Linked DNA regions of Geomonas sp. RF6. Each later gene encodes a partner of the first gene's protein in a complex. Links are inferred from orthologs where the notes say so. Each region holds a gene or a part of one and is shown on either strand. Other genes may lie near its edges.

Region 1 (11,790 bases):
CGCCCCGGTCCGTTCCAGGTTCGCCACACACGACTGCAGATTACGATACCCCAACAGCCCCTCCACTACTGCGATTTGACAAAGCTTCCCACTATTAATGCAGCGTCGTGGTCAAGTCAACAGAAACATGCCCGCTTCGGGAGGACCAATCCGGGAATTCGGACCAGCGCGATCTGCCAGAGCTAAGTCGTGGGCAGTGCGTCCCTCCCCTTTCAAGGGGGAGGACAGGAGGGGGATGGGGTTCGCCCCCCGCCACCACTGTTGTACCCCATCCCCACCCTATCCCTCCCCTTGAAAGGGAGGGGACGCCCGGGCTCCTGCTCCACTAAAGAACGGCGCCATGACTCGCTCCTCCGGACTCCGAAGGAAACATAAAAAGAGGGGGAAGCACCAATGGCGCCTCCCCCTCTTGTGACATCCGCAAAAAGTCAGCGGCTATTTCTGCTGCAGGAACTCCCTGCCGAACGGCGACATCTCGCGCAGCCGCTTGATGATCGGCGGCAGCTCCCTGATCACGGTATCGATCTCGCCGTCGGTGGTGAAACGGGAGAGGGAGAAACGGATCGAGCCGTGCGCGCAGGTGAAGGGAACACCCATGGCGCGCAGGACGTGGGACGGTTCGAGCGAGCCGGAGGTGCAGGCGCTACCGGAGGAGGCGCAGATGCCCTTCTCGGAGAGAAGGAGAAGGATCCCCTCCCCTTCCACGAATTCCATGGCGATGGAGAGGGTGTTCGGAAGACGCTCGGCTTCGCCGCCGTTGATCCTCGTGTTCGGGATAAGGGAGGTGAGCTCCGCCTGGAGCCTGTCGCGCAGGGCGCGCACCCTTGTCGTCTCCTCTTCCATGTACACATGAGCGAGTTCGCACGCCTTCCCCATGGCGATGATCGACGCGGTGTTCTCGGTACCGGCCCGGCGACCGCGCTCCTGGTGCCCGCCGACCAGCATCGGGCGAAACGGGGTGCCACGCCGCACGTACAGAACCCCTACCCCCTTCGGCGCATGGAGCTTGTGTCCGGAGAGGGAAAGGAAGTCGATGGAGCTCTCGGCGAGGTTGATAGGTATCTTCCCTACCGCCTGAACGGCGTCGGTGTGGAAGAGCGCGCCCTTCTCCTTCGCCAAGGCAGCCGCCTCTTCGACTGGGAAGATGACGCCGGTCTCGTTGTTGGCCCACATGAGGGTCACGAGCGCAGTGTCGTTGTCGAGCGCCCGCTCCAGCTCCCCCATGTCGAGGCGCCCCTCGCCGTCGACGTTCAGCTCGGTCACCCGGTAGCCGCGCTTGCTCAGGTTGCGGCACTGGGTGAGGACCGCGGGGTGCTCGACGCGGCTGGTGATGATGTGCTTCTTCTCGGGAAAGACCTCCAGCGCGGAGCGGATGGCCGTGTTGTCGCTCTCGGTGCCGCAGGCATTGAAGATGATCTCGTCCGGATGTGCTCCGAGGAGCCCAGCAACACGGCTGCGCGCCTCGTCGACCTTTTTCTGCACCTGGCCGCCAAAGAAGTGCATGGAGCTCGGGTTGCCGTAGAGCTCGCAGAAGTAGGGGCGCATCTCCTCGAAAACCCGCTCGTCCACCTTGGTGGTGGCGTTGTTGTCCAGGTAGATCTCTTTCATCCCTGAACCTCCTGGACGACAATGTCAGGAGATACCATCTCGCGCAGCTTCTGCTCCACGAATTTCGCGGTGTAACCGGAGGAGGCGCAGCCGGCGCACGCCTTGCGGAATGCGACCTGGACGACGGCGCCGTCGATGTCGATCAGTTCGAGATCACCACCGTCGGCCCAAAGCTGCGGACGGACCTCGTTTTCGAGCGTCTCCTGGATGAGCTGCATCTTGCGCAGGTTGGTAAGCTTCGCGGCCGGCTTCGCTTCGGTTTTCTTCTGCTCGCCGGTTACCTCAGCGATGAGCTCCTTGATCTTCGGGATGCACCCGCCGCAGGCGCCCCCCGCCTTGGTGAAGTGGGTCACCTGCTCGGCGGTGTGCAGCTTGTTGGAGGCGATGACCTTCTTCAGGAAGACATCGGTAAGACCGAAGCACTTGCAGACGATCTCCCCCTCGCTCTCCACGTGGTCGTGGCCGTGCTTCGGCACGTCGACGCCGCGATACTTGGCGATCGCCACCTCGAGAGCCTCCTGACCCATGACGGAGCAGTGCATCTTTTCTTCCGGGAGCCCCCCCAGGAAATCGGCGATCTCCTGGTTCGTCACCGCAAGCGCCTCGTCGAGGGTCTTCCCTTTCACCATTTCCGTGAGGGCGGAGGAGGAAGCGATGGCGCTGCCGCAGCCAAAGGTCTGGAACTTGGCGTCGACGATCTTTTCCTTCTTCTCATCCAGCTTCAAAAAGAGTTTCAGTGCGTCGCCGCAGGCGAGACTTCCGACCTCACCAACAGCATCTGCATCAGGTATTTCACCCACGTTCCTCGGGTTGAGGAAGTGTTCTTTGACCTTATCGGTATAGTCCCACATAGACCCTCCTCGTTTTAATGATGAGCAATCATAACGTAAAGCTCACAAAAAGAGCAACCCCCAAAACTCCGCGATTGCGTCAAGGACGGCAGCAACTTCGGTATACACCTCTGCAGGACATGCGTATGAAATCGATGTTTGACGCGATGAACCAGAAAGGGGCGAAGTCGTGGTTACGAGGGGCAGAGTCGGGGTATTGAGACGTCGGCCCTGTGCCTGCCGAAGCGCTTCACTTTCTCCTCACGGAAGAAGCCGGAGCTTCGACAGGCTCAGGACGAACAAAGGGTGGAAAGTTCTAGCCGTTCCCGAGGATGAACTCGCGCCCGGCGGCGACAAGCGCCTGCAGACGCTCGTCGGACGACGCCTCGCAGTAGAGGCGCACCACCGGCTCGGTACCGGACTTCCTGAAGAGGAGCCAGCTGCCGTCCTCGAGGATGAACTTGTTGCCGTCGATGGTGACGAGCTCCTGCACCTTCATGCCGGCAAAGCTCTCCGGCGTCGCCGCGATCCGCTCCGGGAAGGCCGCCTCCAGCTCGGGGGAGAGGACGATGTTGACCCGGCGCGTCAGGTAGCGGCCAACCTTCTCGTACAGGCGCTCCAGAAGCGCCTTCACACCGATCCCTTCGTGCGCCACCATCTCCGCCACGAGGAGGCAGGCGAGTATCCCGTCCTTTTCGGGGACATGTCCCTTGATGCTCAGCCCGGCGCTTTCCTCACCGCCGATGATGATCCTGTCCTGGCTTATGAGCTCTCCGACATACTTGAAGCCGACCGGCGTCTCGAAGACCTCCACACCGTGGCTCTTCGCCACCGCGTCAATGAGGTGGGAGGTGGCGACGCTGCGGGCAACGCCCCCTTTAAGACCGCGCACCCGGACGAGGTAATCGAGAAGGAGGGCGATGATGTAGTTCGGCTCGATGAAGCTGCCGTCGGCGTCGATGATGCCGAAGCGGTCCGCGTCCCCGTCCGTGGCGATGCCGAGCTCGATGGAGGGATCGTTCTTTACCAGGGTGATGAAGTCCTGGATGTACTTCTCCGACGGCTCGGGGGGGAACCCGCCGAAGTAGGGGTCGCGCCTGTCGTTTATCTGCACCACCTTCACGCCGTGGTCCCGCAGCGGCTCCGCGAGGTACCCGCGGGCGGTCCCGTACAGCGGATTTACCGCCACCGACTTCAGCTTCGCAATCTTTGCGAAATCGACCTTCGTGGAGAGATCCTTCAGATACTCCCCCATCGGGTCGATCTCCACGAGGAGCCCCTTCTGCAGCGCCTCGTCGAGGGGGCACTCGCTATAGCACACCTCCCCCATCATCTCGTTCGCGCGCCGCTCGATGTCCTTCGTGGTCTGGGGGAGCGCCGGCCCCCCCCAGGAGGGGGAGAACTTGATGCCGTTGTACTCGGGGGGGTTGTGGCTGGCGGTGAAGTTTATGGCGCCGGCCGCACTGCGCCGGAGGATCTCGAAGGAGATCACCGGCGTCGGGGTGTCGCGGGTGAGGAGAAAGGTCTTCACGCCGGCGCCGGTCAGAACCCGCGCAGCCTGACGGGCGAACTGCTCCCCCATGAAACGGGAATCATACCCCACGATGATCCCTTTCTCCGCCTCGCCGCTCGCCTTCACGTTATCTGCAATGGCCTGGGTGACCACTTTCACGTTCTCGAAAATGAAGTCCTCACAGATGATGCCGCGCCAGCCGGAAGTGCCGAAGGTAATACGCTGCATGATAGCCTCCTTATTAGAAATACAGCCGTCTCCCGCAGTGGAAATTGTCGCTCGATAACTGTAGACGCGCGCCAGAAGCGGCGGGAGCAGGCAGGATAAAGAACTGCTAAAGGTTAAAGCATACGTTTTGCCGAGTCAAGGAGAAGGGGAAAAAAGTGGCTTTTCGGTGAACTTTTTGGTGTTGACATTTTTCTTTTAAAATTGTTAGAGTAACCGAGGTTTAAGCAACTACGCGGATTTATACAGGAGGTTTATCATGCAGTGTCAAACAGTGCTTCCCGGTACCGAGTGTACTTTCATGGGTAAGAATGGTTGCGTATTCACCGAAGGTGCATGCCAGGTAATCGTGGAAAACTGCGAGGGGTGCGAGAGGGTCGTTGAAACCCAGATCGGGAAAGTTTGCGGTAGCTACCCTGCTCCGGAGAAGAAATGGAGCGGCGGTCTTTGCAACTTCGCCACGCACGTGAAAGCAGAAATCAAGACCGAGGATGCGAAGATCAACCCGCTCAAAGCATCCAAGAAAGCTGCCGGTTCCAAAAAGAAGAAGTAACCGGGCTGCCTCGAAGTCCCGAAGGGGAGGAATTTTTTCCTCCCCTTTTTTTGTGCCCGCGCCTCGCTGGAGGAGCTTTGGCTGGTACAATCTCTCCCGTTTGCGATGCTGCAGACGGTGCCGCCTCTTCCAAAGGTGCCGCGCCCGAATGTGAGAAAGAAGGAGGCCCCTCATGTCATACGATTACCTCTCCTGCCCCTCCTGCGGTGAAAAGGTAAGGTCCTACAGCAATCCTTTCCCCACAGTCGACGTCCTCATCGAGCTCCCGGAGGGGATCGTCCTTATAAAGCGCAGGAACGAACCTTTCGGCTGGGCCCTCCCCGGCGGGTTCGTCGACTACGGCGAGTCGCTGGAGGCTGCTGCGGTTCGCGAGTGCGAGGAGGAGACGGCGTTGAAGGTGACGCAGATGAAGCTCCTTGGGTGCTATTCGGATCCGGCCAGGGATACCCGCTTCCACGCCATCTCCACCGTCTACGTGGTGAAGTGCAGCGGCACTCCGAAGGCGGGGGACGACGCAGCGGAATTCGGCGTCTTTCAGCTCGACAACCTGCCGAGCCCGATCTGTTTCGATCACGAGAAGATTTTGTCGGACTACCGGGAGAGGAGAGAGGCGGGGACGATCTGGTAAGGGAAGGAGCGTGAGAGGGGGCGCCGTGCCAGCAACGGCTGCGCCTTATGCCGGCCTACATGGACTACACTGAGGCATGTGAAGAGGTGAGTTCCCCCTCCCCTGCCAGGAGGGAAGGCGCCGCGGACTCGTCTTTCACTCTTGAGCTGTCCTGCCACAAAAGCTCAGTCACCCCGCCCCGCACAAAGTCGAGCACCCTCTCGGGGGGGAGCGGCCTGCTCACGAAGTACCCCTGCAATTCGTGGCAACCCTGCCTCTGGAAAAAGAGGAGCTGTCCCTGCGTCTCCACCCCCTCCGCGGTCACTCTCAGCTTCAGGGCACTCCCCAGGTCTATGATGGAGCTCGCGGCCTGGGCCGCGGCGTCGCTGTCCTCCAGCGCTGCGGTGAAGCGGCTGTCGATCTTCAGGGAGCGGACACCGAGGAGCTTTAGCCCGGCAGCCTCACCTTTACGGGTATAATCGTCCAGCACAACTCCGACGCCAAGTCGGGAAAGAGCGGCAAGGACCCCCTTCACGTATTCCGGATCATCGATGAGTGCGCTCTCGGCAACCTCCAGTTCCAACAGGTGCGGGTCGAGCCCCGCCTTCGCGACCGCATCGCGCACCCGGTCCACCAGGTCGCCCTGCTTCAGCTGGCACAGCGAAAGATTTACCGCCACGCGCAGCGGCGCTCCCCCTTCCTCCTGCCACTTCCTGTTCTGCTGACAGGCGCGCTCCAGGACCCAGCGCCCGATCGGCTCGAGAAGCCCCGCCTTCTCCGCCAGCGGGAGAAACTGCGCCGCAGTCAGAAGGCCGAAGCGAGGGTGCTCCCAGCGCACGAGCGCTTCCACGCCGCTCACCTGTCCGGTCACCACTTCCACCTTCGGCTGGTAGTAGATGCGCAGCTCACCGCGCTCCAGCGCCTGCTCCAGTGCATCGGCCAGGAGCGTCTCCGTGTGAAAGGAGAGCTCTCTCGAGTAGCTGCGGTACCCTCCCCTCCCCTTCTCCTTGGCGAAATACATCGCCACGTCCGCCTTCCTCATCAGCTCTTCGAGCTCGTCGCTGTCGTCCGGGTAGATGCTTATCCCGATGCTGACTCCCGCCTGGAGGGAGTGATGGTCGACGAGACACGGGGGCTCCAGCGCCGCCAGCACCTTGCGAGCCACCACCTCCGCGCCGTGGGAGTCGCGCAGCTGGCCGAGCGCGATCACGAACTCGTCCCCACCGATGCGCGCCACCGTATCCGTCTCGCGCACGCAAGCCGAGAGCCGCTGCGCCACTTCCTGGAGCAGCTTGTCCCCGACGCCGTGCCCGAGGGTGTCGTTGACCCACTTGAAGCGGTCCAGGTCGAGATAGAGCAGCGCCATGCGCTGACCCATGCGCTGGGAGACGGCGCGCATCTGGCGCAGCCGGTCCAGGAAGAGGAGACGGTTGGGAAGCCCGGTCAGGGGGTCGTGGTGTGCCCTGTGGTAAAGCTCCTCCTGGGCGCGCTTTCGCTCCCCGATGTCCCGTCCGATACCCCACACCGCAACCGGTGCTGCTCCATCGTAGGTGCAGGAAAGATTCCCCTCCACCGCGACGGGGGCGCCGTTTCGCGCGATGTAGAGGTGCTCGCAGGAGCGGCTCTCCCCGCCGGAAAGGACCCGGTCCAGTTCCTCGCGGTAGCGCTGCAGGCTCTCCGGGTGCAGCACGTCCTCCACGGTAAGAAAGTCGAGATGATCGCGGCAGTACCCCATGGTGCGCAGCCAGGCGTCGTTGGCGTAGAGGAAGCTCCCGTCCGGGGCGTTGCTGTGGATGAGATCGTTCGTGCGGTTTAGAAAGCTGTACAGCCGCTCCTCGCTCTCCCGAAGGATCTGCGTTTCCCCGCGCAGGGCGGACATGAGCTCGCAGCCGATGATCGCGATGGCAGCATTGAAGACGGTGGCGAAAAACCAGATCAGGAGGAGGTAGAGGACATCGTCCTGCACCCTCTGGTCCACAAACGGCATCGCTATGTGCGGCAGAAGCCGCCCGTGCTCCAGGAAGAGGAGAGTGCCGTGGCTGAACGCGGCTCCGAGCCAGGCGCAGCAGATCTCTTCGCGCCGCTCCAGGAGATAGACCGCCTCGATGGTGACGACGAGGTAGAGGGGCCAGAGCCAGCTGGCCGCCCCTCCGCTGAAATGGATCAGGACGGTCACCAGGAAGGTGTCGATAAGGATCTGCAGGTGGTGAAAGAAACGGAAAGGGGAGAGCTTCGCGTAGGCCTGCTGGTAGGAAAGGTTGTAAATGACCACCACGCAGATGGAAAGCGCAAGGAACGCCCCTTGCGACCTGGTGACGAAGAAGCCGAAACGGCTGAAGGAGTAACAGGTACCGGCACAGAGGGTGTACACGGCAAGAAGGAGGAGCATCAGCCACTTCGCGCGCATGAGCACGGTGATGGGAGGGGCCGAGCCCTCCCCCATGCGCGCGGGCCACAGGATCGCCTCTCTCCCCACCCCCATCAGGCGGCGGTCACCTCTGCTCCTTGGGGAGCAAAAAATCGCAGCTCAGGCTCTGCCGGGATAAGGGAGAGTTCGAATGCATAGCGGAAAAAGGTGCGCACCCCTTTCAGATGGGCGGGGGTGAGATCGTAGGAGATGGTGCGCCAGTAGTCGACGAGGTCGTCAGATGACAGCCATCCCCTCTCCGCACACCCGGCGGCAATGGCGGGGTAGGAGTGGTAGGCGAGCTCCTTTGCCGCGACAAGATCGCGGGCGAGCTCCGAGAGTTCCCTCCCCTTCGTGGCCGCCGCCTCGCGCCGCACAATCCAGAGTGCGAAAACAAAGGGTAGCCCGGTGAAGTCGTACCAGAGCTCCCCCAGGTCGTACACCCGGTAACCGTGCTCGATGGCGGCGCTCTTGAGCGCAGCGTCACCGATCAAAAGGAGCGCCGGATAGCGGGAAAGCGCCGCGTCGAGGGGAAGCTCGGTCCGTTGAAAGCTGTTCTCGAAGCCGTACTTTTTGGCGAGGAGAACCTTCAGAAGGTTCACAGAGGTGTCGGAGTGCAGCGTAAGACCGACCGTGCTGCCGTCGAGCTCCTCGATGGGGAGGCGGGAAAAGAGGAGTACGCTCTTTACCTTGCCGATGGAGCTGATGGAGAGGTCAGGGAGGAGACAGTACTTTTCGCTCGCCTGGGCGTATTCGATGGAGGAGGAGGGGCTCACCTCCACCTCCCCCCTGCGCAGCTTCGCGTTGAGCTCTGCAGGGACGCCGTCGACGAAGGTGTAGCGGCTGCAATCGAACGAGGCGGCCAGGGCGGTGAAGATGGGGGTACAGTTGGCGTACCTGATATGTCCGATCTGCAGCGTCAAGGGGAAACTCCGGAATCTCTACTGTGCCGGACCAGCGGGGGCGCGGTCGGCGGGGGTAGACTATACCAATGTAAACATGAGATCAAGGCAAAACGCGCCGATATATGACGCCGGGAGAGCTTCCCCTTTTCCTCCGCCGCCGAAAGTGAAAAGGCGAGAGAGACCCCTCGCCTTTTCCTGAGCTGCTGGTAGAAGCTTATAATTCAAGACCTGACCCCGGGGTCAGGTCTTGAATTATAAGGTTTGTATACGGGGCGCTACTCTTCCTCGGCGACCGAGACGAACTCCTCGTAGTGCTCTGCCGACATGAGGAGGTTCAGCTCCTCGTGATCGACGACTTCCACCACCACCAGCCAGCCGCCGTCGTACGGGTCGTCGTTCACGATTTCCGGGGTGTCCACTACCTCGTGGTTCACCTCCAGCACCGGGCCGGAGAGGGGGGCGTAGAGCTCCGCCACCGTCTTTCTCGCCTCCACGGACCCGAAGGAGTCGTCCTGATCCAGGTCGTCACCCGGATCGGGGAGCTCCACCGCGGTGATGTGCCCGAGCTCGTGCTGCGCGTAGTCGGTGATGCCGATGACGGCGCGGTTTCCTTCCACGCGCACCCAGATATGTTCCTTGCTGTACTTCAGTTCATCAGGAAAGTCCATACCTTACTCCAGTACCAGCCTCTCGATGAAGCCGGTGTCGATATTTCCCTCGATGAAGTCCTTGTTGGACATGATCTTTTTGTGGAACGGGATGGTGGTCTTGATCCCTTCGACGATGTACTCGTCGAGCGCGCGGGCCATCCTGGTAATCGCCTCTTCCCTGGTGTCGGCATGGACGATGAGCTTCGCGATCAGGGAGTCGTAGTGCGGCAGCACGGTGTAGTTCGTGTACACGAAGGAGTCGACGCGCACTCCGAGACCGCCGGGAGTGTGGTGGCTGGTGATCCGTCCGGGGGACGGGGTGAAGCGGACCGGGTCTTCCGCGTTGATGCGGCACTCGATGGAGTGACCCTTGATCTTGATGTCGTCCTGCGTGTAGCGCAGCTTCAGACCGTAGGCGGAGCGGATCTGCTCCTTCACCACGTCGACGCCGGTCACCATTTCCGTCACCGGATGCTCGACCTGCACGCGGGTGTTCATCTCCATGAAGTAGAAGTTGTTCTGCTTGTCCACCAGGAATTCGATGGTGCCGACGGAGGAGTACCCTACCCCCTTGGCGGCACGCACCGCAGCGTCCCCCATCGCCTGCCGCAGTTCCGGCGTGGTGACGGTGGAGGGTGCTTCTTCGATCACCTTCTGGTGACGGCGCTGGATCGAGCAGTCGCGCTCGCCGAGGTGCACGACGTTGCCGTGCTTGTCGGCGAGGATCTGGATCTCCACGTGGCGCGGCGACTCGCAGTAGCGCTCGATGTACACCTCGGGGTTGCCAAAGCCGCTCTGCGCCTCGGCGCGCGCGGTGGCAAAGGCGTTCGGAAGGGTCGCCGGGGAGTGCACGATCTTCATGCCGCGCCCGCCGCCGCCGGCGGTAGCCTTGATGATGACGGGGAAGCCGATCTCCTTGGCGACCTTTATCGCCTCGTTCACGTCGGCCACCCCTTCCTTCGTGCCGGGAAGGATCGGCACCCCCTGCTTGATGACCGCCTGGCGCGCGCTGATCTTGTCACCCATGATGCGCATGCTCTCGGCGGAGGGGCCGATGAAGGTGATGCCGCAGTTTTCGCAGATCTCGGCAAAGGCGGCGTTCTCGGAGAGGAAACCGTATCCCGGGTGGATCGCCTCGGCGTCGGTCAGTTCCGCGGCCGAGATGATGGCGTTGATGTTGAGGTAGCTGTTGATGCTGGGGGCAGGACCGATGCAGACGCTTTCGTCGGCAAGCTTCACGTGGAGCGAGTCCTTGTCGGGGAGGGAGTAGACGGCGACCGTCTTGATCCCCATCTCCCGGCAGGTCCTGATGATGCGGAGGGCGATCTCCCCCCTGTTCGCTATGAGCACTTTATGGAACATACTTTTGTGGTTCTCCGGTCTGCGTGCTCCTCCGGTTTCCCGAAAAAGCCGCGACAATGCCGAATGGAGAGGGAAATGCCGGTACGGGGCTCACCGGAAGGGAGCGGCCGCTGCGGTATCCTGCTCCATGCAATGGATGGGCGGTACTAGAGCCTTTCCACCACGAAGAGGGGATCGCCGTACTCGACGGGGGAAGCGTTCTCCTTGCAGACCTTCACGATCTTGCAGCGGAACTCCGCCTCGATTTCGTTCATGAGCTTCATCGCCTCTACGATGCACAGCACCTCCCCTTTCTCGACCACCTGCCCTACTTCCACGAAGAAGGCGGCTTCCGGGGACGGCGCACGGTACAGGGTGCCGACGATGGGGGATACGATGACTTCACCCTCTTCCGCCTCGGCTTCGGCTGCGGGAGCGGCGGGGGGTGCTGCTACGGGGGCGGGAGCGACAGGCTGGGGCGCGAAGGGGTACTGCGCGGGGTGCTGCGGCACGAACTGGGGAGCACCTGCGACGGCGCCCCTCTTGATGACCACTTTCTCGTCGGCGCTCTCGAGCTCGAACTCGGTGATGTCGGTCTCGGTGACCATCTTGATGAGCGTCTTCAGGTCTTTTATATCCACGTGTTTCTCCTTTTCATTACAGTTAATCGCACGTCTGCGCGCAAAGATCCGGCCTTCGCAGGGTCTTCCCGTGGGGGCACCTCGCGCCGGCCGGCAAAACGGAAAGTACAAAAGAACGCGGAGACCGGGGGACGGTCCCGCATCTTTAGGGAGCTATAAAACGATCAAATCCTTCGGGACCTTCGTGATGCACCGGCACCCGTCCTGCTCCACGACGACGGTATCCTCGATGCGCACCCCCCCCCAGCCGGGGATATAGATCCCGGGCTCGATGGTGAAGACCATACCCTCGGTAACGGTCCCCTCTCCCCGCGGGGAGACGGTGGGGTGCTCGTGGATGTCGATGCCGACGCCGTGGCCGAGCCCGTGCCCGAAGTAGCTGCCGAAGCCGCGGCTCTCGATGTAGCTGCGCGCCAGGGCATCGACTTCCTTCAGCGTCATCCCCGGGCGTGCCCCCTTTATCGCGGCTTCCTGCGCTCCCCGCACCGTCTCGTACACCTCGACCTGGCG
Region 2 (10,900 bases), 3.2 Mb from region 1 along the record:
ACGATGGCGAGCCCGACTCCGTTCCCCTCGAACTCCGAGCTCCGGTGCAGCCTGTGGAACGGTGCGAAGAGCTGCGCCGCCTTCTCCATGTCGAACCCGGCGCCGTTGTCCCGCACGTAGTAGACGGGCCCGAACTCCTGCTCCTCGACCCCGAGCTCGATGGCGGCCACCACCCTCTTCCCGGAGTACTTGTAGGCGTTTCCCAAAAGGTTGGTGAGAACGGTGCGCATGAGGGTCTCGTCCCCCTGCGCCTCGATCCCCGGTGGGATGGTGAAGTTCACCTGGCGCTCCGGATCGATCGTCAGGAGCTCCGCGGCGATCTCCTCCCCCATGGCGGAGAGGTCGAGCCTCTTCACGTTTATGGAGGAGCGGCTGATGCGCGCCAGCTGCAAAAGCTCGTCGATGAGGGCTTCCGCACGCCTGCAGGAAGTGTTTATCCGCTCAAGATAGTCCTGCCCCGCCCTGTCCAGCCGGTCGCCGTAGTCCTCCTGCAGAAGCTGGGCAAAGGAGCAGACGTTGCGGACGGGGGCGCGCAGGTCGTGGGAGACGGAGAAGCTGAAAGCCTCCAGTTCGGCGTTGGCAGCCTCCAGCTCCGTCTTCTGCCGCAGGAGGTCGGCGTTCAGCCAGGAAATCTCCTCGTTCGCCTGCACGTACTGCGCGGTCCTCTCCTCGACCCTGTTCTCCAGATCCTTGGTGAGGCGCGCCACCTCCTCCTCCGCCAGGCGCTTCTCCGTCACGTCGATGCATACCACCGCGAAGGTGCCCGGGCCGGTACAGTAGGCGTGCACCTCGTAGTGCCTTCCGAGGTCGCGGGAGTAGCCGCCGAAGTGCGCGGGACGCCCCGTCCGCACCACGTCAGCGTACATCTCGAGCCAAGCCGATTCGATTTCGGGGAGCACCTCTCGCACAGTCCTTCCCACCACCTGGCAGGACTTGAGGCCGGTGATCTCTTCGTAGCCGGGGTTGAACTGGGCGAACCGGTAGTCGACGGGGTTGCCCGCGTCGTCGTAGATCGCCTCGTACAGCGCGAAACCGTTCTGCATCTTCTCGAAGAGCATCCGGTAGTGAGCCTCGCTTTGCGCCAGCAGCTCGTTCTTGCTGGCTATCATGGCAAAGCCCCTGCGGATCAGAAGGAAAAGGAGGGTGCCGGTGACGGCGAGGAAGAGCCACCCCTTCACGATCTGGAGGCGGGTCAGGAGGGCGTTGTCGTGCACCATGTCGCCCAGCAGCATGTCGGAGAAGAGGATCCAGCCGGCGCCGGCCACGAGGTACCAGACGACGATGACAAGCGCCTGGGTGCGCACCGACTCTTTCTTGACCCTTCTTTCCGGCATGAAAAGATCCTCGTCCACCAGCGCCATCCACTCCGATCTCGGCAGCGGATGGGCCTCTGTTAATCCGCCCATAAACGCACCCCATAGCATAGCGGCACAAAACAGCAACGCAATCAATAAGATGGGTTATCGGAGCGAGTTGCATAATATTTAGTGGAAGGCTCTAATCATGACAAAAAAGAGTTTGAAGGGGTGATTGGTGAGGCAGAAAAGGCAAGCATACGAAATGTTTATATTTTTAGGCAGAGTTACCATTAGGAGGGGGTGCTGTACGGGAACGGCGCGGGGCACAATTAGAGAAAAAAAATTTTATCCTGCCAAATCATGAGGCTCTAGAACGGGAGGGCAAGACGCAGGGCGAGGGCCATGAGGACGATCCCCGCGCACCTGCCGATGCGGGGAGCGACGCCGGGGCGGCGGTTCAGGAGCGTTCCGACCGAACCGGAACAGATGGCGACAAGGCCGAAGGAGAACAAGGTGAGGATGACAAAGACCGTGCCGAGGGTGATGATCTGGAGCGGCACCTCGCCGCGCCCGCGCTCGAGAAACTGGGGGAAGAAGGCGAGAAAGAAGAGGGCGACCTTCGGGTTCATGATGTTGGCCAGCACGCTCTGCCGAAAGACGGTGCGGCACTGGAGGCTCCCACCCCCGCCGTCGGGGACGAAGGAGGCGCCGCTTTTCAGGAGTCCCCAGCCGAGGTAACCGAGGTAGAGGGCGCCCGCGTATCGTACGGCGCTGAAGGCAAGGGGGGACGAGGTGATAAGGGCGGAGAGTCCGATGACGGCGAAGAAGGTGTGGGCGAAGTTTCCGAGTGCAAAGCCGGCGGCGGCGGAAAGGGCGACTCTCTTCCCCTGTGCAATCCCGCGGGTGAGGACGTAGATGATGTCGGGGCCCGGGGTGAATATGAGGAGAAGGGATGTGCCGGAGAAGGTGCCGAGCTGCGAGAAGGAGATCATAGGAAGATAGAGGTGCCGGATAGACAGAGGGGGCCGAATTGGCCCCCTCTCCCGATGTACCTACTGCCGGTACAGCATCTTCAGTATCCTGGAGAGCTGCGATTTCAGCTGGTGGCGGCTGGCGATGACGTCCACCATGCCGTGATCGAGGAGATACTCGGCACGCTGAAAGCCCACCGGGAGTTTCTGGCGGATCGTCTGCTCGATGACGCGCGGACCGGCAAAGCCGATGAGCGCCTTCGGCTCGGAGATGTTCACGTCACCGAGCATGGCGAAGCTCGCGGTAACTCCACCGGTGGTGGGGTCGGTGAGAATGGAGACGTACGGCAGCCCAGCTTCCCGCAGCTTGGCGAGTGCAGCGGAGGTCTTCGCCATCTGCATGAGGCTTAAGATACTCTCCTGCATACGTGCGCCGCCGGAAGCGGAGACGATCACCACCGGGGTGCGCTCCGCGATGCCGCGCTCGATCGCCCGGGTGATCTTCTCGCCGACGACGCTCCCCATGCTCCCCCCCATGAAGGAGAAGTCGAAGACGCAGATATGGACCGGAGTCTCTTCCACCGCACCCTTGCCGCAGATGATGGCGTCCTTGCTGCCACCCTTGGCGATCGCCGCGTCGATGCGGTCCTGGTAGCTCTTGGAGTCCTTGAACTTCAGGAAGTCGGTCGCGGTCATCCCGGCGTCGAATTCCACGAAACTCCCCTCGTCGAGCAGAAGCTCCAGCCTCTTCATCGCGGGGATGCGATAGTGGTGGTTGCACTTCGGGCAGACGTTCAGGTTTTTCTCGATGTCTTTCGTGTAGATCGTCTCGCCGCAGCCGACGCACTTCGTCCACAGTCCCTCGGGGACCCGAACCCTCGGGTTTCCACCCTTCGCCTGCGGTGGATTGTCTCTTTTGAACCAGGCCATATTTTCCCTCTTAAAGACTCGATTCCTCGGTCCTTTTATTCTATGAAACGAACGGCCGATTGTTACCAGAAAGGCGCAGCCATGTCAAAGCAAAATCTGGAAAGGGAAAAACCGCCACGTCCAAGTACGCGGAAACTCTCTCTCCCACGGCTGAAACCCTCGTCCCAACCAGTTGATCCATCGTCGCGTAACTGACTATTTCGCCGCCACGCCCTGCTTCAGGGTGGAGACGAACTCCCCGACCGACTCCAGAAGCGGGGCGCCACTTTTCGCCTCGAAGTGCTTCACCAGCGCGCTCCCCACGACGACGCCGTCGGCGACTTTCGCCATCCGCCCTGCCTGTACGGCGTCGGAGATGCCAAAGCCCACCACCAGCGGCAGGTTGAGCTGTTCTCTCACCTGCGCCACGCGCTCCCCCAGGGTGTCCGCCATCGTGGTGCGGGCACCGGTCACCCCGGTCACTGAGACGTAGTAAATGAAGCCGCTGCCGAGCCTGGAGACGAGTTCCACGCGCGTGGGGTCGGAAGTCGGGGTCAGGAGGAAAATGAGGTCCAGCCCGTGGGCATCGGTGGCAACCTTAAGCTCCGGCGCCTCCTCGGGGGGAAGGTCGACAACCAGAACGCCGTCGACCCCTGCAGCGGCCGCATCAGCAGCGAAACGCTCGGCACCGTACCGGAAGATCGGATTGAAATACCCCATAAGGACAATGGGGATCTGGGTCTTCGCCCTCAGCGACCGCACCATGTCGAGGATCTTCGGGAGCGTGGTGCCGGCTGCCAGGGCCCGCTCGGAGGAGAGCTGTATGGTCGGGCCGTCCGCCATCGGGTCGGAGAAGGGGATGCCGAGCTCGATGAGGTCCGCTCCGGAGCGCTCCAGTTCGAGCACCGCCTCCTCGGTGACCGACAGATCGGGGTCCCCTGCGGTGATGAAGGTGATAAGTGCTTTTTCTCCGGCGCTTCGCAGCGAGGCAAATTTCTCGGTAATCCTGCTCATGGTCCGTTATCTCCTCTGGTACCCCTCCCGGGAGCGAAAGAGCTTCCGGCACCCGAAGGCTCCCGTTACACGGCGAGCCGCCCGGATGGCGTCCCCTCCCTTTCAAGGGGAGGGACAGGGGGGGGGATGGTGTTTGTTCTTCACAAAATAGTTACGGCGCGTTCGTCGAACGCGCCGTGACTGCTTTCCTGTAACCGTGGGGCGTGCTGCCCCGGTCTTTCTCCAGAATCCTACCCGGCGGTCTTGAAGGCGCCGAGCTCCTTCTTGAGAATCTCTGTCTGCCTGAAGAGCCGGGAGGCCGCGTCGTCCAGCGTGCGGCTCGCCTCCAGGTTCCCGTCGGTCGCCTGCTGGATGTCCTCGACGGAGGCGACGATCTGCTCGGAGCCGCGCCCCTGCTCGTCGCACGCCCTCTTTATGTGCCGGATCATCTCGGTGATGCTCTCGGTGGACTTCGCCATCAGCGTCCCCACCTTGTTCTGCTCGCGCGTCGAGGAGAGGACCTGGGAGGTGAGGACCTTCATGTTCTCCACCGCCCCCATGATGAGCTCGCTACCCATCCCCTGCTCCCGCGTCGCCTTGGCGATCTGGGTCACCATCTCCGAGACCTGCTCCATCGCCTCCCGGATCATCTGGCTCCCCTTCGCCTGCTCGACCGTGGTGCGGGCAATCTCCCCTACCTGCGCAGTCGCCTCGCTGACGCCGATCACGATCTTGGAGAGCGCCTCACCCGACTTGTGACTGAGGAGCTCGCCGTCGGCGATCGCCGCCTGCGCCTGCTCGATCGCCTCCACAGCCCTGCGCGTCTCCTCCTGGACCCCCCTGATGACGAGAGCGATCTCGCGGGTGGAGGAAGAGGTGCGCTCGGAGAGATCCTTTATCTCGTCCGCCACGACGGCGAATCCCTTTCCGTGCTCTCCTGCCTGGGCGGCTATGATCGCCGCGTTCAGCGCAAGGAGGTTCGTCTGCTCCGCCACCTCGTCGATGACGGAGAGGATGTCGCCGATGTCGGCGGCACGATCGGAGAGGGTGCTGATGACTTCACTGGTGATGCGGGAGGAGCGCTTGATCTCCTGCATCCCCTGGATCACCGCCTGTACCGCCTCTTTCCCCGTCTCGGCGTCGACCCGCACCGTGTTGGAGATCGCCGCCGTTTCGTTCGCGTTTCTCTCGACCTGCTTGATCGAGCTGTCCATCTGCATGACAGAGGAGGCGGTAGCGGTGGAGACCTCCATGAGGCTCACCACGCCATTTCCGACCTGGCGGATGGAGGCTGCCATCTCCCCGATGGAGGAGCTCACCTCACCGACCGACTGGGAGAGATCCTCCATGTTCTGCACGACCTCCTCGACGGAGGAGGCCATCTCCAGCACCGACGAGGCGCTCTCCGCCGCGGAGATGGAGAGGGAGTCGACGCTGCTTCCGACCCCGCGCACGGAGGCGTTTATCTCCACGATGGCGGCGGAGGTGCGCGACACGCTTTCCGCCTGGGTCTTCGCCGACTCCACCACGCTCTGGGAGGCCTTCGCCATGACGTCGGAGATGACGGCGAGCTCGGAGGAGGAGCGGGAGACGTTCCCGATCATCCCGGAGAGCTTCCCGACCATCTCGTTGAAGTCGCCGCCGAGCTTTCCGAGCTCGTCGGCCGAGTCGGTGGCGACCGTGGCGGAGAGATCCCCTTCCGCCCCGCGGTTTACCGCGGCGACCATGACGTTGATGCGGCTCACGATGTTGCGGGTAATAAGGGCGCCCATGGCGACGGCGAGAAGAATCGCACCGATGATGACGGCGACAAAGGTGAAGCCGGCCGTGCGCTGGATCTGCGTCACGTGGGCGCCGGCATCGGTCATGCGGTTGCCGACCTCCACGAGGATGTCGTCCAGCTCACCCTTTGATTTGTCGCTCGCCATGGTGATGTCGTCGTTGGCGAGCTGGTGCAGCTTCGGATCGGAGAGGGAAGCCTGCCCGCCCTGGGCCAGCAGCTTCTCCTTTTGTGCGATAAGCTCGTCCGCGACCCTCTCGAACTCCCCCCAGCTTGCCTGGAAGTCCCTGGTGCGCTTCTCGATGACGCTCCCCTTCACCGCGGGCTTCAGGTGCATCTTTGCGTTGCCGTCCAGCAGGGTCTGCGCCTGGCTCACCAGGAGGTCCCGCTTCATCCGGTAGTCGTCGACATACTCCTCGAACTTGTCCTTCTCGCTGCGCACCAGCGCAGCCTGCATGAGGCTCACGTGACAGTACTTCTGAGTCACCGCCATCAAAAGGACCTGCTTTTGCTGCTTCGAAAGCTGTTCGAGAATGTCCTGGATCTGCCCCCCCACCCTTTTCATGGTGAGGGCACCGAAGGCGCCGGTGATGGCGACGAGGAGCGCCATCACCATGAAGGAGCCTATCAGGCGGGAGCCGATCTTCACATCTTTGAGTGCCATTTAGTGTTCCGCTTCAACCAGAAGGTAGTTCATGAGGTCGACGGTTGCCTTGATCTCGGGCTTGGACATGTTGGAGTCCGGCTTCCGGAGCATCTTCACGCCGTACGCCTTCGTGGCGTTACGGTCGAAGGGCTGCCCGGAGATCGGGGCGATGCCGGTCTGGATCGCCACGATGGTGCGCTCCAGCGTGTGGCACTTTACGCACCGCACCTTCATGATGTCGTAGTTCGCCTTCATCGCCGGTGGGAAGGCGGAGGGGTCGAGGCGCATGGCATCGCCTTTACCGACAACCTTCAGTCCTGCATGGGCGGCGCTGACGGAAAGGGCCAGAACAAGGAGCGTAAGGAGAGTCTTCTTCATGTAGATATCCTCCACGGATGTTGGGTTATTGCATGCCGGCAGTCCGGTGACAAACGTATCGGCGAATCCTCTTTTCCCTTTAAGGGAAAGCCTTAGAAGCTGAAAGCGAGCGAAGCCAGAGTCGTCCTGTTGATCGCCTGCGCCCCGTCTTCGTAGATGTACTCGAGCGACAGCTTCGTGTTCTGCAGCGGCGTGTACGCGACCGCCGGAATATAGCGGCGGGTTGCTCCCTGCAGGTTGTAGAAGTAGTCGTAGCGCATGAGGGCAACCACGTCGACCGGCGCGCCGAACATATACTCACCTTCGACCGTGACGGCATGGCTGTGCAGCGCGCTCCCACCCGCGGAGAGGTCGGGATTGGTGTCCCTGCCGAGGACGCCGCTTCCCTTCAGGTGCAGCCTCTTGTACAGGAGGTCGATCTCCGCGCCAGCGCGGTAGAAGTTGTTTCGCTCCTGCGCGACACCAAAGGCGTCGATGACGCCGTTATGACCGGAGTAGCCGAAAGCGCCGACGGTGATCCCGAGGTAGTCCCAGACGGTCGCTTCCTTTTCCAGGTCGACCTCCGGCTCGTGACCGCTGAAGTCGGTGCCGCCGAACCTCCCGGAGATGTGCCCGTAGTAGTCCTTGCTGTTTTGCCCTTTCCGGTTCGCCACCCCAGCGGAAACGAGGACGCGGTCCCCTATGAGGGAGTTCACCTCCAGGGCGTCCTGGGGAGTGTCGACGCTCCACTGGGAGCCCCCCTGCCCCTGGGTGTAGGTCGTGGAAGCGAAGGAGGGGACGGTGATGACGCGGTTCGACTTTTTCCACAGGGAGAGCTTCGGTTCCATGCGGCCGATCCGCACGTTCACCGGCGTCTTCAATGCATGGCGCCAGATCGCGAAGAGCTCGTTTATGTCCGGCGAGGCGTTGTTCGGGTTGTTGTGCGCGCCGGTCTGCAGGTCCTGCGCGTAGAGGTTGTAGGTGAGGTAGAAGGCGGCGACGTCGCGGAAGGCGCTACTTGCCTGGAGCCTGATGGAGCGGCTGGAGAGGTCGAGCTCGTCCACGGCGCGGCTGTTGTAGGCTGCGTCGATCGTCGCGGTGAAGGAGACCGGGAGCATCTCCGGGATCCCGGAAAGCCACAGCCCCTCGGTGCGCTGCGCCTCACCCTTCCCCGCCGGTGCGGCATGGGCGCCGCTTGGCCAGACGTAGCTGTTTCGCAGGTACGCCTCGCCGAATTCATTGAGTTCCGGATAGATCGTATGGCATGTGGAGCACTCGGTCTTGTGCTGGCGGGCATAGGCCGGGATAGCGTGCGACGGGGACGGAGCGACGAGCGGCAAAAGGGCAGCGGCGGTGAGGGACAGTGCTGCCAGAGCGAGACGGCTTTTAGAAAACACTAACAATCCTCCTGCGAATGCATTGAACCTGAAGCTGAATTAGCGAAAACTCATCACTTTATGGATGATGCAGCACAGAAGGTACTCAAGATACCACATCGGGGGACGATTATTACAGTATTGCCGACGTGAAGTCAACTTAACAAAGTATACGTGCCGCACATTTGTTGGGAAAAATACGGTGAGATATTGTTTACTTTTTCCTACATTTTTGCCCGGGGAAATGCTATAAGGCTACCAGCAAAATTTGGAGGACTGTACAGTATGCAGCTTAGAAGTCTCGCCACTCTCGCGATATCTGCCACCCTGCTTCTCTCCGGCTGCGGCGGGGGTGGGACTACGACGACAGCGGTCTCCAAGGAGGCGCTTTCCCGGGAGTGCATCCGCTGCCACGAAGATGCAGTCTCTCCCGGCACGAAAGTCTCCCTGATAAGCGAGTGGCAGGGATCGAGCCATGCTCTGGCCAACGGCGCAGGGTGTGCGGACTGCCACGAGCCCGCCATAGGACACCCGAACGTCTGCAGCACCTGCCACGGCGGCGGTGGATCCCCCACCGGGTACGAGGTGACCCGCAATCCGGACACCGACGGGAAGTGCCTGAAGTGCCACGGAGTAAGTCACTCCGAAGACGTCCTGATGAAAAACGCCCCGCAGCACTTCGGAAGCGTCTCCGGAACCGGAGTAGTGGGCGCCTCCTACGTCAATGTGGCGAACCAGGGAAAATGCCGCTCCTGCCACAACCCGCACCAGAACACCCTGACGCCGCAGCACCGCGCCTTCGCCCTTTCCGGCCACGGCAAGACCGACGCGGAAGCGTTCAACCACTACGACTTCAAGAGCAGGACCGACGGCTGCAATCGTTGCCACACCAGCACAGGATTCAAGAAGTACGTCACCGACTTCGCCACTCCGACTCCCGCCTTCGGCGTCGGAGATACGACCCGCGGGGTACTCGGCTGCGACACCTGCCATGAAAGCTACAACTACAAAAGCAGCCTGCGCCAGCTCGCTGCAGTGTCGGCTCCGTACAAGGGAGTCGCCGCGGCGCGCTTCCCCGATGTGGGTGAGAGTAACCTCTGCCTCCCCTGCCACGCGGGGCTGGAGAGCGGTGCTACCATCAACGCGCTCGCGGACGGGGCTTTCGGCAATGCGGGTTTCGAAAACTCGCACTACCTGGCGGCTGCGGGGCTCATGTACATGAAGATCGGCTTCACGAACTTCACCTCCGCCAGCGCGCCATTCGGGAGCTCGACCTACGGGCAGTCCCTCTCGCCCGACAGCGACTCGACCCCGGGCGGGATGTTGAAGGCCACCACCAGTGCGCACAGGAACCTCGGCACCCCCCTCATCAACGGGGACAGGCATAACCTGTCCTTCTTCGTCCCCGGCGTGCTGGACAAGAACGGTCCGTGCGTCACGTGCCACCTGAATGGAAGCGGAGTCGCGAAACGCGAGGCATCTGGGCACTCCATGAAGATCGACGCCAACGCCTACCGCCAGGTGTGCATCAACTGCCACACCTCGGAAAACACGGTCCCCCTCGCGGCGGACGGCTCGGACTTCGCGAGGATCTTCCTCGAGCCGCAGGCCGAAGCGTACGAGGAAGCGCTACGCCTCATGGAGCACCTTCTTCTCACGAAGTACGAGATCAGCTTCAACAAGGCCGTCTACCCCTATTTCTACGACGAGAAGATCCTGCCGGTGAACGGCAAGAAGCAGGCTGTGAGGGACTGGACGCGCGGCGGGACGGTGAACGGCAAGAAGATGATGGGCGCCTGCTTCAACTTCAATCTCCTGAAGCGCGAGCCTGCCGCCTACGCCCATGCCCGCTCCTATTCACGCAGGCTCATCTATGATAGCATCGACTTTCTGGACGACGGCATCATGAACGGCTCCACCGGAGCGACCGCGCTCGCCTCCGGCCTCACCATGGGGGACCATGTGACGCCGGTGTACGTGAAGGATGATTCCGCCTACAATACAGCCGGCGGGACGATCAGCACCATTTACGGCAACACCTCCGAGGCGATGCTCTACCTCATCGGGTGGAGCCGCAGCACCGGGAAGTGGAACGCCGTCGAGCGTCCCTAGACGAGGAAAGCGATGCAAGTGCTGCTGCACATCTGCTGCGCGCCGTGCGCCATCTACCCTGTAAAGGAGCTCCGGTCATCGGGGCTGGAGGTGACCGGCTTCTTCTACAACCACAACATTCACCCGTACACGGAGTTCCGGCTGCGCAAGGAGGCGCTTCAGAGCTACGCGGCGATGGTGGAGCTGCCGGTGGTGATGAGGGACGAGTATCTCCTGGAGGAATTCCTAGCGGCCGTGGCGCAGGAGCCGAAAAGCCGCTGTACCTACTGTTATCGCTCGAGGATGGAGGAGACGGCGCGGACCGCCGCGGAAAAGGGATTCCCCGCCTTCACCAGCACCCTTCTCTACAGCAGGTACCAGAATCACGACGCCATACGCGAGGCGGGGATTGAGCTGGGGGAGCGCTACGGGGTAAGATTTCACTATGACGACTACAGGCGTGGCTGGCAGGAAGGGAT

The links.
Region 2: the proteins of accC (region 1) and accD are in contact, whole or in part, in a solved structure (PDB 8UXZ), measured with the Escherichia coli proteins. The link is inferred for Geomonas sp. RF6 from one-to-one orthologs.

The regions. Positions count from the first base shown.
Region 1 is NZ_CP087999.1:4,074,641-4,086,430, reverse strand. Bases 8,491-11,430 are described here. They hold accC (acetyl-CoA carboxylase biotin carboxylase subunit), read right to left. Parts: upstream 10,661-11,430; coding sequence 9,320-10,660; downstream 8,491-9,319. Other genes in these bases: accB (acetyl-CoA carboxylase biotin carboxyl carrier protein), read right to left, coding at 10,807-11,280; gcvH (glycine cleavage system protein GcvH), read right to left, coding at 8,924-9,316; LPW11_RS17425 (menaquinone biosynthetic enzyme MqnA/MqnD family protein), read right to left, coding at 8,491-8,666. Outside these bases: LPW11_RS17460 (UbiD family decarboxylase), read right to left, coding at 1-54; cysteine desulfurase NifS, read right to left, coding at 436-1,608; Fe-S cluster assembly protein NifU, read right to left, coding at 1,605-2,459; LPW11_RS17445 (phosphoglucomutase/phosphomannomutase family protein), read right to left, coding at 2,755-4,179; LPW11_RS17440 (PxxKW family cysteine-rich protein), read left to right, coding at 4,436-4,729; LPW11_RS17435 (NUDIX domain-containing protein), read left to right, coding at 4,902-5,357; LPW11_RS17430 (putative bifunctional diguanylate cyclase/phosphodiesterase), read right to left, coding at 5,422-7,818; more of LPW11_RS17425, read right to left, coding at 7,818-8,490; LPW11_RS17405 (M24 family metallopeptidase), read right to left, coding at 11,434-11,790. UniProt on the Escherichia coli protein: This protein is a component of the acetyl coenzyme A carboxylase complex; first, biotin carboxylase catalyzes the carboxylation of the carrier protein and then the transcarboxylase transfers the carboxyl group to form malonyl-CoA.
Region 2 is NZ_CP087999.1:909,400-920,299, forward strand. What follows is about bases 1,276-4,053. They hold accD (acetyl-CoA carboxylase, carboxyltransferase subunit beta), read right to left. Parts: upstream 3,200-4,053; coding sequence 2,351-3,199; downstream 1,276-2,350. Other genes in these bases: LPW11_RS03915 (sensor histidine kinase), read right to left, coding at 1,276-1,406; LPW11_RS03920 (LysE family translocator), read right to left, coding at 1,667-2,290; trpA (tryptophan synthase subunit alpha), read right to left, coding at 3,395-4,053. Outside these bases: more of LPW11_RS03915, read right to left, coding at 1-1,275; more of trpA, read right to left, coding at 4,054-4,192; LPW11_RS03935 (methyl-accepting chemotaxis protein), read right to left, coding at 4,423-6,615; LPW11_RS03940 (cytochrome C), read right to left, coding at 6,616-6,975; LPW11_RS03945 (porin), read right to left, coding at 7,068-8,351; LPW11_RS03950 (hypothetical protein), read left to right, coding at 8,616-10,442; LPW11_RS03955 (epoxyqueuosine reductase QueH), read left to right, coding at 10,455-10,900.